Regions from separate parts of the Paenibacillus sp. NPDC057886 genome, predicted to be linked through region 1. Evidence: riboswitches for the same ligand, from Rfam matches in the RefSeq annotation. Region 1 holds a riboswitch; the other holds the start of a gene.
What was found. Region 1 has a riboswitch for FMN ahead of ribD (bifunctional diaminohydroxyphosphoribosylaminopyrimidine deaminase/5-amino-6-(5-phosphoribosylamino)uracil reductase RibD). Riboswitches for the same ligand answer to the same signal wherever they lie in the genome.
Positions count from the first base shown of each region.

Region 2: linked by a shared signal. The riboswitch ahead of ACFVQB_RS06160 (DMT family transporter) and the one ahead of ribD (bifunctional diaminohydroxyphosphoribosylaminopyrimidine deaminase/5-amino-6-(5-phosphoribosylamino)uracil reductase RibD) in region 1 are both predicted to bind FMN.

Region 1 is NZ_JBHVMZ010000004.1:538,454-544,700, forward strand. It holds gene ACFVQB_RS16705 (segregation and condensation protein A) at 1-69, opposite strand, end outside; gene ribH (6,7-dimethyl-8-ribityllumazine synthase) at 172-639, opposite strand; gene ACFVQB_RS16715 (bifunctional 3,4-dihydroxy-2-butanone-4-phosphate synthase/GTP cyclohydrolase II) at 730-1,968, opposite strand; gene ribE (riboflavin synthase) at 2,026-2,694, opposite strand; gene ribD (bifunctional diaminohydroxyphosphoribosylaminopyrimidine deaminase/5-amino-6-(5-phosphoribosylamino)uracil reductase RibD) at 2,735-3,838, opposite strand; FMN riboswitch at 4,199-4,362, opposite strand; gene ACFVQB_RS16730 (peptidylprolyl isomerase) at 4,509-4,940, opposite strand; gene lysA (diaminopimelate decarboxylase) at 5,164-6,247, opposite strand, start outside.
Region 2 is NZ_JBHVMZ010000001.1:1,393,483-1,399,729, forward strand. It holds gene ACFVQB_RS06150 (DUF1989 domain-containing protein) at 1-167, opposite strand, end outside; gene ACFVQB_RS06155 (amidase) at 280-1,785, opposite strand; gene ACFVQB_RS06160 (DMT family transporter) at 1,924-2,904, opposite strand; FMN riboswitch at 3,049-3,200, opposite strand; gene ACFVQB_RS06165 (DinB family protein) at 3,284-3,781, opposite strand; gene ACFVQB_RS06170 (CGNR zinc finger domain-containing protein) at 3,918-4,478, shown strand; gene ACFVQB_RS06175 (amidohydrolase family protein) at 4,680-6,056, shown strand.

The DNA of each region.
Region 1 (6,247 bases):
ATCGATCAAATGAAGCAGCAGATCCAAAGGCCCTTCAAAAGTCTCCAGTTTGTATGTAACTACCGTCACTAGACGAATCCTCCCGCCAGAAAAATAAAAACCCCCGCTAAGCCGCCGAATCCGGTCTCCCGTTTTCGTCTGCGCAGAGCAGGGCACTATATTAAATAAGCACTATTTTAGCTGTTTCGTCAAGTTCGCCATTTCAATAGCGGCAGTAGCTGCATCCCAGCCTTTGTTTCCTGCCTTTGTTCCAGCACGCTCAATGGCCTGTTCAATATTCTCTGTTGTAACCAGGCCGAAGATTGTAGGTACGCCTGTTTTCAGGTTAATTGCGGCTACACCCTTAGCCATCTCATTGCACACATAATCATAATGTGTTGTTGACCCCCGGATAACCGTCCCCAACGTAATGACAGCATCGTATTTGCCACTTTCAGCCATTTTTTGTGCAATCAACGGGATTTCAAAGGCTCCTGGGACCCAGGCTACATCCACTTCATCATCTTGTACACCGTGACGTTTGAACGCATCCAGTGCCCCGCTAAGCAATTTGCTTGTAATGAACTCGTTAAAACGTCCTACAACCACTCCATATTTTAATCCTTCCGATACTAAATGTCCTTCAAAAAAGTGTGGCATTCAAGTCATCTCCCTAATTGTATTATATGATGTACGCAGCAGATCTTCGGCAAAATATTATTTCACCCTGTTTTACTTCAGAAAAGCTACTCAATTTTTTTCTTCATTCTGCTCGATATCGTCGAACTTCAGCATATGGCCAAGCTTCGCCTGCTTCGTGTGCAAGTAGACCGTATTATCCTCGTTCTCTTCCATCTGAATCGGAACTCGTTCCACCACTTCAAGTCCGTACCCTTCAAGCCCTTTAATTTTTCGTGGATTATTGGTTAACAGCCGGATTTGACGAACGCCAAGATCTTTGAGAATTTGGGCACCAATGCCGTAATCTCGCAGATCGGCAGCAAACCCAAGCTTCAGATTGGCATCCACGGTGTCCAGACCTTCCTCTTGCAGTTTGTAGGCTTTGAGCTTGTTAATCAGTCCAATGCCTCGTCCTTCCTGTCTCATATAGAGCAAGACGCCATTGCCTTCGTCATGGATTTGTTTCAGTGCCGCATCGAATTGTGGACCACAGTCGCATCGATGAGAATGAAATACATCCCCTGTGAGACATTCGGAGTGTACGCGGACCAGTACAGGCTTCGATCCGTCAATTTCGCCTTTAACCAAAGCGACATGCTCCTTGTTGTCCACCGCATTTGTGTACGCTACTGCCTGGAATTCACCAAAGTCCGTCGGCATGCGTACAGCCACTTCGCGTTGAACCAGCTGTTCCTTCTCATTCCGGTATCGAATCATGTCCTGAATGCTGATTAGCTTCAGATCATGCTTGCGGGCGATCTCCTGCAGATCCGGAAGTCTGGCCATCGTGCCATCTTCCTTGATCACTTCACAGATTACACCTGCCGGATAGGAACCGCACATGATGGCGAGATCTACAGCCGCTTCCGTATGTCCCGCACGCCGCAGCACACCGCCATCTTTGGCGATAAGTGGGAACATGTGGCCCGGCTTGCGGAAATCTCCGCTTTTCGCTTCGGGATCAATTAGACCCTTGACTGTAATGGAGCGTTCATGAGCCGAGATGCCCGTTGTGGTATCTTTATGATCTACAGAGACAGTGAAAGCCGTCCCATGAAAGTCCGTATTTTGTTGAACCATAGGTTTCAGGTTGAGTTCATCGGCACGTTGCTGTGTAATGGGAACACATACCAGACCTCTGCCTTCGGTAATCATGAAATTGATCACTTCAGGTGTAGCCTTTTCGGCCAAAGCGATAAAGTCGCCTTCATTCTCCCGATCCTCATCATCCACCACAATGACAGGTTTACCCTGCATAAGATCGTAGATGGCTTCCTCAATAGGATTCAGAATGGATTGCTCTGACATAGGTCACCCTCCAGTTTCCACTTCAATTTATATTTGTATTAAATCAATTACGATTAGTTAAGCAAAACCGTGATTAGCGAGGAAATCCTCACTGATACTTCTCGGCTTGCCCGCACCGGTCTCCTGATGTCCCTTACCATAGTGCAGCAGATGATCCACATATTTGCCCAAAATATCACACTCAATATTGATGGTATCCCCCGTCTTTTTCACATTTAACACGGTCTCACCAATGGTATGTGGAATAATGGATACAGTGAATGCGGTCTGTGAAGTATGCACAACGGTCAGACTAATTCCGTCCAGGGTTACAGACCCTTTGGGTATCAGATATTTAAACAGCTGCGTATCATCAGGTTTGATCTCGAATACAATCGCATTCTGGTCACGTGTAATGCTGCCAATGACCCCAGTGCCGTCGACATGGCCCTGAACGATATGCCCGCCAAAACGACCACCTGACAACATGGCTCGCTCCAGATTGACTTTGCTGCCGGATTGCAATTGACTAAGATTGGTATGTCGATATGTCTCGGGCATCACATCGGCAGTAAAACCGCCACCCTCCAGGGTTGTCGCAGTTAAGCATACCCCGTTTACTGCTACACTATCGCCAATCTTCAAGTCGTTCATGATGGCGGAAGCTCCGATATTCAGGACCATCGCTTCGCCTTTCCGACCTATGCGCCGGATCTGACCGACTTCTTCCACCAAACCGGTAAACATGCTACCGCCTCCTTTATTTATTTCGTTATTGTTAATTCATTTATTCAGGCCAAACCGGAATTCCGCCAATGCTAATATTATCTCCAACTTGCTCAATTTCCAGCTGATGTAATTGAATCGCCTGACTCATACGTTCTACACCCTCGAAGCGGAAACTGCCTGGTGTATCGTATCCTCCGACAATTTTCGGAGCAATGAACATAAGCAGTCGATCTACCAACCGTGATTCCAGCATGGCCCCGTTCAGAGTGCCTCCGCCTTCAAGCAGAATCGAACCGATCTCACGCTCACCGAGCTTGCTGAGTGCACTTAGCAGATCGACACGTGGTCCAGGACCACAGCGTATAATCTCCACCCCATAGGCTTCCAGCCGCTCAGCAGCTTCAGGGCTCGCCTCATCCGTTGTAAGCACCCAGGTTGGTGCAAGGCCATCCTTGACCATTTTGGAGCCTACAGGCAGACGCAGCTTGGAATCGACCACGATTCGTACCGGGCTGATCCCTTCTACTTGCAAGCGAGTCGTGAGCTCTGGATTGTCTGCAATGACCGTTTCCACGCCAACCATAATTCCTTGATGGCGATGGCGAAGAGCATGTACGATCTCGCGAGCTGACTCGTTAGAGATCCATTTGCTGTCACCGCTACGCGTAGCAATTTTGCCATCCAGTGTAGAGGCCGTCTTTAAAGTTACAAAGGGGAGACCTGTTGTGATGTATTTGATGAATTTCTCGTTCATCCGTCTTCCGCGCTCACGCAGCACTCCAACCTCAACTTCGATCCCTTGTTGACGCAGCATACTGATACCTCTGCCGGAGACTTGCGGATTCGGATCTTCGCAGCATACGACGACACGTTTCACTTTCTCATGAATGAGACGTTCGCTGCATGGTGGAGTCTTGCCATAATGACTACAGGGTTCGAGCGTAACGTACACTGTACTGCCTTCGGCATCATCGCCCGCCATGTTCAGCGCATGAACCTCTGCATGACCCGTTCCTCGTTTGAGATGACTTCCAAGGCCCACGATACGTCCTTCTTTTACAACGACACAACCTACTACCGGATTGATTCCCGTCTGTCCTTGTGCCCGCTCTGCCATATCCAGTGCCAGCGCCATATAAAATTCATCATTAATCATTTCCAAGTCCGTTCACCCCACGGTTAAAATCTTAGTTATAGACCTCCCTTCCAACAGAGAGGCATGTTCCATATCCAATAAAAAATCCCCGTCGAACAAACCGTTCGATGGGGATGATGAGAGACATGTGTCACCAGCAGTACTATTGATACAGTGCCAACAACACATCGCCCAAAACTTCATTTCAGGCAAGTGAAAGCAAACACATACCTTAATGAACTTCAATTACAGGTAAAGAGCTTCTATGATGTGGCATATGTATGAAGATTGCCGGAAAAGTAACCGGATTTCTCCCTGCACAGGAAATGAATTCGTCAAAAACTGTACAGCAACACTACTACGGAATGCGGTCCGTAAGGACTGCACCCTCTCCTTCTCCCATCCAGACTATACTGTCGGTTCTGGAATTACACCAGATCAGCCATCTGCCACAGGCAGATGGGTCACGGACTTTGCATCAATGCTGGATAGATATCCTCACATAATGCATCACCGCCGGTAGGGAATTACACCCTGCCCTGAAGGATTCGTTGCGTTATTAATTGGATGTTAGCACTTTAACGCCAAAAAATCAATTGTTTTTTGTTCCTTTTTGTCACATACTAACTTTTAATAAGCTTTAGTGTAATAAAAAACCGCTTCGCTCATTGCGAAACGGTTTACATACGGTTATTGATTAAGCTTCTACTACTTCAACAGTTTCCATTTTGTCGCGACCTTCGAAAGCGTCCACGAACTCCATACCTTTGGTTACTTTACCAAATACAGTATGTTGTCCATCCAAATGTGGTTGCGGTTGGTAGCAGATGTAGAATTGGCTTCCGCCTGTGTTACGGCCTGCATGCGCCATAGCCAATGTTCCGCGCTCATGTTTGTTCGGGTTGATCTCACAGTTGATTGTGTAACCTGGGCCGCCTGCACCAGAACCGTTAGGGCATCCGCCTTGAGCTACGAAGCCCGGAATAACACGGTGGAATACAAGACCGTTGTAGAAACCGGAGTTAGCCAATTTCTCAAAGTTTGCTACTGTGTTTGGAGCTTCTTGATCGAACAAATCGATTACAACTTCTCCGCCGTTTGCCATTTTGATTTTCGCTTGTTTCGCCATATGTAAATGACTCCTTTCGTATTGACCATCGTTAATGGTGCCAGAACGCATGACCCTGGGCCAAGCTTTATAGCACTTTTCTTAGTGTACACCGAAAATGGATTGATCGCAAAATAATCAGCAAGATTTTTTCGAAATCCAGCCCTAAAGATGCAAAAGAAGACAAAAAAGGATGACCCTTTTTTGTCTTCTTCATATAAGATTCCGCTATTTGTTCTTAAATTTAACGGGTAACTGGCTGTTTTGCAATGCGCTCAGGTACCAAATCATTCTGGATGATGTCCTGATACGTCTCACGGCGTACAACAACATCCCCTTGACCGTCTTTGACAAACACTACTGCCGGACGACGAATTCGATTGTAGTTGCTTGCCATAGAATAGTTGTACGCGCCTGTGCAAGCTACTGCCAGCAGATCGCCGCTTTGCACTTTAGGCAGATCCAGATCCCAGATCAGCATATCGCCACTCTCACAGCATTTACCGGCAACAGATACCGTTTCCTGAGCAGCCTCATTTGCACGGTTTGCCAATACTGCTTCATATTTGGACTCATATAGTGCTGGGCGCGGATTATCGGTCATTCCACCATCAACAGCTACGTATTTACGAACCCCTGGAATATCTTTGCTTGTTCCAACGGTGTAGAGTGTTGTTCCCGCTTCACCCACAATACTGCGGCCTGGTTCAACCCAGATCTCAGGCACGGCATAGCCGATTTGAGCAAAATGAGTTTTCACCGCATCCGTGATGGCTTTCACGTATTGTGAAACTTCAAGCGGTGTATCTCCATCAATATAGCGGATACCGAAGCCACCGCCCAGATTAACCACTTTGAATGCCACGTTAAGACGCTCATACACAGCTGCTGCAAACTCAGCAACGCGTTGAACTGCCATCTGGAAACCTTCAACTTCGAAAATTTGTGATCCGATGTGTGAATGCACACCGAGTAAAACTAAGTTGGACTGCTTGGAAGCCAATTCAATTGCTTCAAATGCCGTTCCGTTTCCGATATCGAATCCAAATTTGGAATCCGTTTGTCCTGTCGAGATATATTCATGCGTATGCGCTTCAACACCAGGCGTCACACGCAGCAAAATGTTAACTATGCGATTTTTGTCTGCGGCTACAGCTTGCAGCAAGTGCAGCTCATTGAAGTTATCCACAACGAAGCAGCCGATCTCTGCATCAAGTGCCATTTCGATTTCTTCCAGTGTTTTGTTGTTGCCGTGGAAGTGAATCCGCTCTGCCGGGAAACCGGCTTGTAGTGCCGTGAACAATTCACCATCGGATACAACATCCAGG
Region 2 (6,247 bases), on a different contig from region 1:
AGTCGATTATTGGCATTTTGAGCATCATATGCAACAAAATCAACGACCTGCTGACCCTCCAAATCGGTCACCCGAATTAAAGAACCTTTATTTACCTTGACGGCATAACCCGTTTTGGCCGGGATTCGAACAGACTGTTTATGGCGTTCCGTTGTATTCATATTCATTCGTCACATTCCTCCGCTATTTTTGTTTTCAGTATGCGGAGCTGACATGGCTTTCATGCACTTTGGCAAACATATGGCTTACATTGAAAATGATATAGGATGTATTCTGCGTTTATACTGGAAACAGTGGATTCCCTTTCATGCCGACCCATAGTTCGGAGGTTTCCAGCTGACCAGCCAGATGAAGCAACCAATCTTCACGGCCTTTCGTTGCCATAATTTGTACACCCATGGGCAGGCCTTCAGGAGTCACATGCACAGGAACACTCATGGCTGGTTGACCCGTCAGATTCGCGAGTTGAGTGAACGGAGTGTATGTAAGACTTGGTTCAAACATCTCATAAATCAACTGCTGCTGCTGGATCTTGTCCAAATCGCTAATGCGCATCAAATGCTGAATCTGTTCATCATGAGGTGTCAATTCTCCGATCTTGGGTGCTGCAAAAGCATTGACAGGTGTGACATAAAAATCATACCGTTCAAACAATGTGGACATCTGAGCTGCGGCAACATCCCATTCCGCCAGACTATGTACGAATTCGGCAGCGGATACTTTTTTACCGGCTTCAGCCAAAACCCAGGACTCGATCTCCATATCATCAGATGTTAATGCTCTGCCCATAGAACGTTCCATGGAAGAGATCATCGCCGCCATTTCGCCGCTGTTCATCATGTAATAGTTCTCCATCAATTTCACACCATTAACCGGACTCAGCTTTTCTTCAACCTCATGACCTTGTTCTTCCAGCCAGCGAACCATCTTATAAACTGCTTCTTTGGCTTCATCACTCACAGGTGTACCTACAGGAGAAGCTGTCGTGTAAGCGACTTTCAGTTTGCGTTGATGAGGATAGTTCATATCAGTCAGGTAGCTGCCTGGAAAGAGGGGAGCATGAAACGCGGCTTCGGGTTGAATCACTTGCAGTGTATCCAGTAAAGCAGCGCTGTCGCGAACGGAGCGGGACAAGGCAAAATCAATCGAAGCACCCTGCCACTGACGACCAACTCCCGGTCCAACAGGTGTCCGTCCACGTGTAGGTTTTAGTCCGAACAAGCCGCTGAATGAAGCAGGGATTCGGATTGAACCGCCACCGTCACTGGCTCCCGCAAGGGGTACAATACCCGAGGCTACTGCGGCTGCGGCACCTCCACTTGAACCACCTGGTGAGTGATTCGTATTCCATGGATTTCGACTTGGACCGTGAAGACGGGGCTCGGTAATATTTTTCAGGCCAAATTCCGGCGTATTGGTATGTCCAATGATAATGAAGCCTGCATCGCGCAGACGGGAAACAAAATTGGAATTCCGCTGTGCACGATGTTCACGGAGAAGACATGAACCCGAGGTGAGAATTTCACCCTCCAGGGATTGAGAGATATCTTTCAATAACAAGGGTACGCCGGCAAAAGGCTGCTCTCCCGGGCGAACCATACCCGCTTCCTGACGTGCACGTGTTTCATATGTACGAATGACCGCATTGAGCCGCGGGTTCACTTCTTCCAGGCGAGCATACGCCGCTTCCAGTAATTCGACAGGGGATATTTCCCGAGACCGAACCAATTCAGCCAAGCCTATAGCATCGTAGGATGTATATGAAAATGATGAAGATGAAGACATGATGATCGTTCCTCTCTAAATTGACTTGATCTACTATTCCATATGTCATCGTACCACCGGAATAGTGAAAAGACAAAAGGCACTTGTACATCCCGATGGATGTGCAGTGCCTTGATTGATTCGCGTTATATATGAAATTCAATCCGTACGAAGCTTTGGTGCAGCTTCAGCCGAACTCGCTGAGCGTTCTTGCTGTTTGGAGATGGCGAATAGGGCAATCCAGATGAGGATGAAGCCCACCAGTTGCTCCCAGGTAATTAACGTACGGAATGCAATCCAGTTTACCAGTACGCCTGCCATCGGGAAGCTCAGTTCTGCGAGTGTTGCGACTGAGGCTTTGGTGGAAGAAAGTCCTTTGTAATATAACAGAAGACTCAGTAACCCTGGCAGTAAGGCCTGACCCAGAATATTAAGTGCCACAGCCGCCTGTTCACCTGTGGCGGAAGGGAATGTCCAGGCAGCCCCTTCGTTCCACGTCATAAAGATCAGCAGTGGCAAAGCTACGACAAAGCGCAGGGAGGTGACCGTTTCATAACGGGTTTGCCCCAACATCAGCCGACCCATAACCGTTGAGCCGCCCCACAAGGCAGCGGCACCCAGTGATAACAGGCTGCCTGCATGAACCCAATTGTCCCAGTTTCGAAGGGGAAGGGTAAAACCGAAAGTAAGCAGGTATGTTCCTGCAAGTGCAATGATAAAGAGTCCACCGAAGCGACGAGGCAATGTTTCTTTCAGCAGCATCTTAGCCAAAACAATTGCAAATAGCGGCTGCATCTTTTGCAACAACAAAACGGTGTTGGGATCGTTATGCGTCAGCGCCAGGGTGAACAATACCGTGGCGAGAGCGGATCCTCCCCAGGAGATAAAGATCACGGCAATCCAGTGGCGTGCACGCAGGTTTTTCAGATCGGCCCGGAACTTCCACAAGACGGGAATCGCCACAAGGCTGACAATAATATGTTCCACCAGTACAATCTGGGTGGAGGTCATCGTTTTGAGCAAAATAATACGGAACAGAGGATCTACACCCCAAAGGGCGGCGCCGAGCACGACGAGCCAGAATCCGGTATTGCTTCGTTCCTTGCGGTAAACCGTTGATGCAGGTTGGGTCTTTTCCATATTCAGGACTCCTTCGTCAGAACACGGAATCTTCAGTTGGCAAAATCGACAAAAGCCCCCGTTTTGGAATACACCAAATAAACGGGGGCTCAATCATCGCCATGTCGTACGGAAAGAAGCCTTCCCGTAACGGCATGCCAATGTGTTGATCTTCTCTCATCCGGACTGTACCGTCGGCCTTGGAGTCACACCAAGTCAGTCGCTGAATCCCTACATCGGGTCAAACAGCGAGTCGCGGGCTGGTTCCGAAGAACATCACCGCCGGTTGGGAATTGCACCCTACCCCGAAGATCCTATTCAATTATATAGTGTGTTGAACAAGCTGTAACATTAATAAGTCCATCTTATTCCTGTAAGCGCTAGCAGTTCAAGTGTTTTTTTAGAATATGATATTCCAGCTTCCCTGTTGTCTACGTAGTAATACAATCTGGCCTGCATGATACGCATCGTGGAGTATCCAGCGAGCAAGTTCATGTGCCCATTTTTCATCCGTATCTATGTACGGAGCTTCGAGATCGGATTCTTCTAATGAAGCGAGCTGATCACGAAGCTGTCCGGCTAATTGCGTTGTATTTTGCATAAGTGTTCTCCAGCCAGTGGTATCGGAAGGGTCGCCCGGATCTCCGAAGGTGGATTCATTGTTTTCGGCAGCTGTACCTGAGGGGGTTGTGCCCTGAATGCGACTCAACAAGCGATGATTATAATAATACATATGGTTAACCAACTGCCAGATGCTTAATCCACTGGATGATGGGACCCAGGCTGCCTGTTCAGCAGTCAGTCCTTCGAGCGCCTTGGATAAAGGCACAATCCAATTACATTGATCCCAGGTATCATCTTTCTGAATGAGCAATAGTTCTGTTGCTGTTGTAGTCATTGATTTGTCCTCCCAAAAATGAAATCATGGTAACTAGCTAAAGTGCTTAAATGTGGTTACAATAAATATAACCCAAACATGAATAATTGTAACTATCTTTTTCATTTTAGGTAGTTACAATTTAGCGGAGGTACGTATGGATATACTATGGACTGATTTTGTAAACAGTGATTACCATGACTGGCGTGGCGGAGATCGTTCAGAGGACAGGCTCGGCAAAACAGAATGGCAGCAAGGATTTCTCAAACAATGGCAGCTGAATGCATCTGTACCTGCTTCTTCTGAAGAGGAAGGAGCCTTGAGAAACTTCAGAAATGAATTGCATGCTCTTGCAACTCGTCTATCTACCGGAAACCCATTATCGAACAAAGACCAGGAATGGCTTAACGCCATGATGGAGGAAGGTCAAGTCATAAGAAGACTGAACACTGGAGATGAGGGACTGAAACTTTCACTTATTCCTGTAGGAACGCAATGGCAGCAGGTCATGGCAGAGGTCGCAGCCGATTTTGCAATCACAGTAGTTGAAGGGGATGGGGGAAGGATTCGGATCTGTGACAATACGGATTGTCGCTGGATTTTCTATGACGATACGCGTAGCAGAACTCAGAAATATTGTGATGACAAGATGTGCGGTAATCTGATGAAGGTTAGAAGATTTCGGGCAAAGCGGAAGATGGATCACCAGCAAGAATAAGGCGTATGCACAGAAAGTGTGATTTGCTGTACTTTTTGATAGCCAGGAAATAATAAATAAGATTTTTGTGAATCCAAAATTGAATCTTCCCATGCGCTCCTATATAATGGTTATATACTTAAAATATTTCAGCTAGTCATTTCATCAGAGATTAACATCCGGGATTCAAGCGTATATCCAACAAAAAAACAATGATTGGAGATGTGTCTTGTGGGGACAAGTTATCTACTGAAAAATGGTTGTGTATTGTCTATGGATTCGTCGGTGGGTCAGTATAAGCGGGCGGACGTTCTGATTGAAGATTCACTAATTACTGCCATCCAGCCCGATCTGAGTTGTGTTGAAGCGGAAGTGATAGATGCATCGGAGATGATCATACTCCCTGGACTCGTAGATACACACCGGCATGTGTGGGAATCGCTTGTAAAAACAGCGGGAACCAACTGGTCACTGCCGGTTTATTTGCAAAATCTCTACTATGGAGCGATGGGGAGTAAACTCCGGCCACAAGACAGCTATATCGCCAATTTGCTAGGTTCTTTGGAAGCGCTTAATGCAGGAGTGACCACCGTACTAGACTGGAGTATGCCGTATTCATCGGAGCACACGGATGAACTCATTCGAGGACTTCAGGATGCGGGTATTCGGTCGGTTTTCGCTTATGGTATACCGGGTGAGACGCCCTATTGGAACAGAGAGAGCCAGCTGACTTATTCAAATGATGTGAGAAGAGTCAAGGAACAGTATTTTTCCTCACGGGATCAGCTACTTACGTTCGGCCTCGCTATTCGTGGTCCGGAGTTCAGCCATTGGGATACCACGGTGAAGGAAATTCAGCTTGCGCAAGAGCTGGATGCGATATGTTCAATGCATGTTGGCTTTGGAAGCTGGGGATCTGTAGATCGTTCGATAAGTAAAATGTATGAGGCTGGTTTACTGAGCCCAGGTCTGAACGTCGTACACGGAAATACGATGGATACGGATGAGTATAAAATGTTGGCCGATAGCGGTGCTTCACTGTCCGTCACACCGGAAGTGGAGATGATGATGGGGCACGGCTATCCGGCCACGGGGTACTTCCTTGAAAATGGAGGAACCCCAACGCTCGGAGTCGATGTTGTCACTTCAACGGGTGGGGATATGTTCTCCCAGATGAAATTTGCACTTCAGGCCGAGCGTTCCAGAGGAAATGAACAACTTTTGCTGCAGGGTGAAATGCCTGGTGAGCTTAATTTGCAATCCAGTCAAGTTCTGAGATTTGCAACTTCTGCTGGGGCGAAGGCTCTGGGACTGGAGCGGAAGATTGGCACACTTACTCCAGGTAAAGAAGCAGATCTGATTATGATCCGAACCACCGACCTTAATTTGTTCCCGGTGCATGATCCGGTTGGAGCGGTGGTTCAATTTGCCAATCCATCCAATGTGGATACCGTGTTTGTAGCAGGTCGGCCGGTGAAGCGCGAAGGCAAGCTGCTGCATGTCGATCTGAATGAGGTCCGTCGGAAAGCTTTGGACAGCAAGGAATATCTGCTATCTCAATATCGGATGTCGGATGCAGAGCGAATTGTATTTTCATAAGTGTGATGATCCATGTGAATGAAAGAGTGATGGTCTTCCGGGAATCAATAGAGTGGATGTTCTCATCTGTCTTAAAAATTTAATAGCGTTTCAATTGAAGGGCCGCATACGGATATGCGGCTTTTTGGTGTACCTTTTTATCTTGCAACAAGACAGAGGTAGCAAGGAATAAACAGCAAAAAGAGGTGGAA